2 regions of the Paraburkholderia sp. SIMBA_054 genome follow, and region 1 is predicted to be linked to the other one. Evidence: predicted binding sites of a transcription regulator. Region 1 holds the regulator's gene; the other holds the start of a gene.
The links. Region 1 encodes LexA, which represses DNA repair genes until DNA is damaged. Its sites were predicted from a motif close to ACTGTATNNNNATACAGT; they were not measured.
Positions count from the first base shown of each region.

Region 2: imuA (translesion DNA synthesis-associated protein ImuA) is a predicted target of LexA. The motif match lies at 1,081-1,098, and genes of this name have one in related genera.

Region 1 is NZ_JAWRXV010000069.1:38,518-40,914, forward strand. It holds gene SB822_RS46185 (sulfate ABC transporter substrate-binding protein) at 1-809, opposite strand, end outside; gene lexA (transcriptional repressor LexA) at 1,155-1,805, shown strand; gene SB822_RS46195 (hypothetical protein) at 1,833-2,177, shown strand; gene SB822_RS46200 (DUF2939 domain-containing protein) at 2,296-2,397, shown strand, end outside.
Region 2 is NZ_JAWRXV010000001.1:14,117-16,513, forward strand. It holds gene SB822_RS00070 (hypothetical protein) at 1-608, opposite strand, end outside; gene imuA (translesion DNA synthesis-associated protein ImuA) at 1,119-1,826, shown strand; gene SB822_RS00080 (Y-family DNA polymerase) at 1,756-2,397, shown strand, end outside.

The DNA.
Region 1 (2,397 bases):
ACCTTGTCCACCACGGCGACGGGCGGCTCGGCCAGAATGCTCGCCGACGGCACCACGATCTCGAACTTGTCGGTGCCGAATTCCTTCACCGACAGGAACGCTTCGTTTTCCCATGCGATCAGCACATCGCCGATGCCACGCTGCACGAAGCTCGTCGTCGCGCCGCGCGCGCCGGAGTCGAGCACGCCCGCGTTCTTATACAGCTTCGACACGAATTCCTTCGCCTTCTGGTCGTTGCCGCCCGGCAGATGCGACGCGTACGCCCATGCCGCCAGATAGTTCCAGCGCGCGCCGCCCGACGTCTTCGGGTTCGGCGTCACGATCGACACGCCCGGCTTCACGAGATCGTCCCAGTCCTTGATGTGCTTCGGGTTGCCCTTGCGCACGAGGAACACGATCGTCGACGTGTACGGCGACGCGTTGTCGGGCAGGCGCTTCTGCCAGTCCTTGTTGATGAGGCCCTTGTTCGCGAGCGCGTCGATGTCATAAGCGAGCGCGAGCGTCACGACGTCGGCCTGCAGGCCGTCGAGCACCGAACGCGCCTGCGCGCCCGAGCCGCCGTGCGACTGCTTGAAGGTGACCGACTCGCCCGTCTTCGCCTTCCATTCCTTGCCGAAGGCCTGATTGACGTCCTGATACAGCTCGCGGGTCGGATCGTAGGAAACATTCAGCAGCGTGGTGTCCGCATGCGCCTGCGCGATCATCCCGACCGCCGACGCAGCGCCCAGCGCGAGCGCCGCGACCAACCGCTTCGCGCTGCCGCGCTTTGCCTTCTGTGCTCCTGCCAACCCCGTGATCCGAATGCCCATCGACCTTCTCCGTCTTGTTGGTGTGACTGCCTGGTTTCCGCTGATTGCCGCGTTTCGCTGCTGCGCAAGCGGCAAGCGCCTCTGCCGCTGCGTGGGCGTTGCTGCTGCATCAATGGAAGGCAGTCTATCCAGGTGGCTTCATCATTAAAAATAATGTTTCTTCATTTTTTAATACGCAATAGTGGTAAAGGAATGGTTTGCGTCCGCGAGCGCGTCCGTAGCGTCGTTTCAGCGTCGCCTTTCGACGTTCACACGACACCCGCCGCGACGAACTTAAAGTAAAGCTTGAAATGCGCCGAATACTGTATAAAAATACAGTCACCTGTCTATCCATACAGTGGCGCCATGACCAAACTCACCGCACGTCAGCAACAGGTTTTCGAACTGATCCGCCGCGCCATCGAGCGCACGGGCTTCCCGCCCACGCGGGCCGAGATCGCGGCCGAACTCGGCTTCAGCTCGGCGAACTCGGCGGAAGAACACCTGAGGGCGCTGGCGCGCAAGGGCGTGATCGAGCTGGCGGCGGGCGCGTCGCGCGGCATCCGCCTGCTCGCGGGCCAGGACGATTCCCCGCACCAGTTCACGCTGCCGCACGCGAGCATCATGCAGTTGTCACTGCCGCTCGTGGGCCGCGTGGCAGCCGGTAGCCCGATCCTCGCGCAAGAACATATCTCGCAGACTTATACGTGCGACCCGTCGCTGTTCTCCAGCAAGCCCGACTACCTGCTGAAGGTGCGCGGCCTGTCGATGCGCGACGCGGGCATCTTCGACGGCGACCTGCTCGCCGTGCAGAAAAAGAGCGAAGCGAAAGACGGCCAGATCATCATCGCGCGTCTGGGTGACGACGTGACCGTGAAGCGCCTGAAGCGCCGGCCCAACGGCATCGAGCTGATCGCCGAGAACCCCGATTACGAAAATATTTTTGTTCAGGCCGGCAGCGCGGAGTTCGCGCTGGAAGGCATCGCGGTCGGGTTGATCCGACCGACGGAATTCTAATTAGCTGAACACTGTCTGGAGAGACTCATGGAACGCCTTGCCCGCTTGCTGCCCTTTCGCCAGTTCGGTCGTCTGCGCCATCTGCGCGAGCTTGTCCCTTGTGGTTCGCTGACGGCGCTTGCGTCGAACGTCACGGGCGGCACGGCATCGCTGTTCGATGAAGAACCCCAACCGCTGCCGTCCGCGCAGCCGGCATTCGCACGCGTGTCGCTGAACTCGGGCCTCAATGCGGAACCGGCGCGGCGCGCGCCCGTGCGGGTCTACCACGGGTCGTCGCGACTCATCATGGTCGGCACGGTGGACGCCGTGTGCAATATGATCGATCGCGCGATTGCGGAGCAAGGCGATCAGTTGGCCCAGCAGGCGGCGTGAGCGCGGTACAGGCGTGTGACATTCACGCTGAGAAACGCTTGCTTGCAAACTTGCGGGATCGTTTCGGTGCCGATCGGGTCCACACCTGATCGATATTGAAAACGGAGCGTTCTGCACAATGGCAGGTTTGATAAGGATGAAAGGCCGGGTTGGCCGGTCGATTCTGATCGCGTTGATCGTGATCGTCGTCGTGGCCGCGCTGGGTTATGCGTACGCATCG
Region 2 (2,397 bases), on a different contig from region 1:
TGCTCATCTCCGTCAAGCCCGGCCGCGCGCAGCAAGTCGCGCGGCACGTCCTGCTCGAGGCGGACGACCCGCTTCTTCCGGCTCTGTTCCCGCCTGAACCCGTAGTCCTTGTAATAGTCGATCAGCGCCGGGTTCGGCTGGTTGATTGCATACACCGAGCACCGCGCAGCAGCCGCAAAGAGTTGCAGGTAACGACTCGCGACACCGACAAACGCCGCGTGGCGGTTCTGCGCGGGATCACGCTCCAGGAAATAGATTGAGGCGACGACGCGGCTGTCGCTGATTCGGCCGAGCACCAGTCCCCACAACTGGATACCGTCCTGGTCATGCGCGTAGAACGCAGCGTCCACGCGACGCGGCCGGCGGCGGAAGCGGCGCACTTCGTGCGGCCAGCTCCAGCCCGGGACGTGTTCCGACCTTGCGTCATCGTACTGCCAGCGCTGCGCGTGAGCGGCCGCCTCGTCGGAGATTTCACGGATGCTGATGGGAAAGCCGTTTTCAGCAGTCAGGATCTCTTCGGCGGTGTACGCGACGTCGCGGCGAAGCTGGGCGAAGCGGACCCGTGCATCCTCCCGGATGCTTTGGGGGATTGTGTTTTCTTTAATCATTCATCGTCTCTCCTTTTGCCGCATGGGCGGCCTACATAAAAAGGAGGCGCAGCAACGCTTTCGCAAACAGTGGTTGCGGAAGCGGGCTGGGATAGACGGGAACCGGTTCAGGTGATTGCCGTTCGAACGGCTGCCCCGATCATACAGGATGAATGTCTGGGGGCATCGCTCGGACTTGTTCGATCAGCTGGCTTGCGCACGCCGATTTGTTCGCGCTGAGTGGCGACGGCTGAACGGGTGCCAGACAGTCGGGTGGCCGCCCGGCTCAGCGCCACGCCCGGATCATCATCCCCGCAAACATCTCCACACTGCGTCCGGACGGCGATAGCCTTGTGCGGCCAGACAGATTGACCACGTTCAGATTGACTCGCCGTGGTCCGTGAAGCCGCCCAGCCGCGCTGGCGGGAGCCGCACGCGTGCCACGCGGGCCATTCGGAATTCAACAATGTTAAGTGTGGCCTTATCAGGCTATACTGTTCATCCATACAGTATTTTCCATGGGGGAGAGCCATGAGCGCCGTCATGCTGCCCGAAGCGATTCATCCCGATTTGTGGAAGGGCAATCAGCTTGCCCGTGCGGCGTCGCGGGTCGTCCCTTGCGGCGACGACGGTCTCGCTGCCGAGCTACCGGGCGGCGGGTGGCCGCGCGGCGCGCTGACTGATCTGCTGGTCCAGCAGACGGGCTGCGGGGAACTGCGTCTGCTGCGACCTGCTTTCGAGCGTCTGGGACCCAAACCGGTCGTGTTCCTGCAGCCGCCGCATAACGTCCAGCCGACCGCGTTGGCGTGGTGGGGCCTCGATCCGTCGAATCTGCTGACTGTGAAAGCACCGAAGACGGCCGACGCGCTGTGGGCTGCCGAGCAGATTCTGCGTGCGGGCACCTGTGGCGCGCTCGTATTTTGGCAGCAGCACGTGCGGCCCGAGGCGGTGCGGCGACTGCATCTGGCCGCGCAAACGTCCGAGTCGCTCTTTTTCATGGTGCGGCCGCTCGCAACCACACGTGACGCATCGTCCGCGCCTTTGCGGCTTGCGATTTGCGCGGCAAAAGGCGGCGTCGATGTCCAGTTTCTGAAGCGCCGCGGCCCCGCCCGCGATGAACCGCTGTTCGTCGCCCTGACGCCCTCTCCAATCCTGAACGTAAAACGCAATGCAACTGTGGATAGGCGTCCATCTCCCGTTGTTGTGCCTCGAAGTGTTCCGGCCGAAGTGGTCGCATGAACCCGATGACGGCGCAGGCCTTGCCGTGCTCGAAAAGGAGCGCGTCATTGCCGCCGACTCGTGCGCGCGAGCAGCCGGAGTCTGCATCGGCATGCGGCGCAGCGGCGTCCTGACGCTCGCGCCGGCCACTGTCATGTCGGAGCGCGACAGCGCGGCGGAGGTCAATGCGGTGCGCGAGATCGCCACAGGACTGCTGAACCTCTCGCCACAGGTCGTGATCGCCGAGGAAAGCACAGTGCTCGTCGACGTGTCAGCAAGTCTGCGGCTCTTTGGCGGCATCCGGTCGATGCGTCGCATGGCGCGCCGGGTCGCCGACGCAATGGGTGTAACGGCCACGATCAGCGTCGCGCCAACGGGACAGGCGGCATGGCTACTGGCGCGGTACCGCGGTGGTGTTGCGCTGTCGCACGCGTCGCTGTCCCGCGCCCTCGCCGGACTGCCAGTGAGCCTGCCCACACCCGCTCGCCGTCACATCGACTGGTTGACGGGCATCGGCTGCGAGACAGTCGGACAACTAATGCGCCTACCCCGTGCGGGACTGAAAAAACGATGCGGCACGGCATTGCTCGAT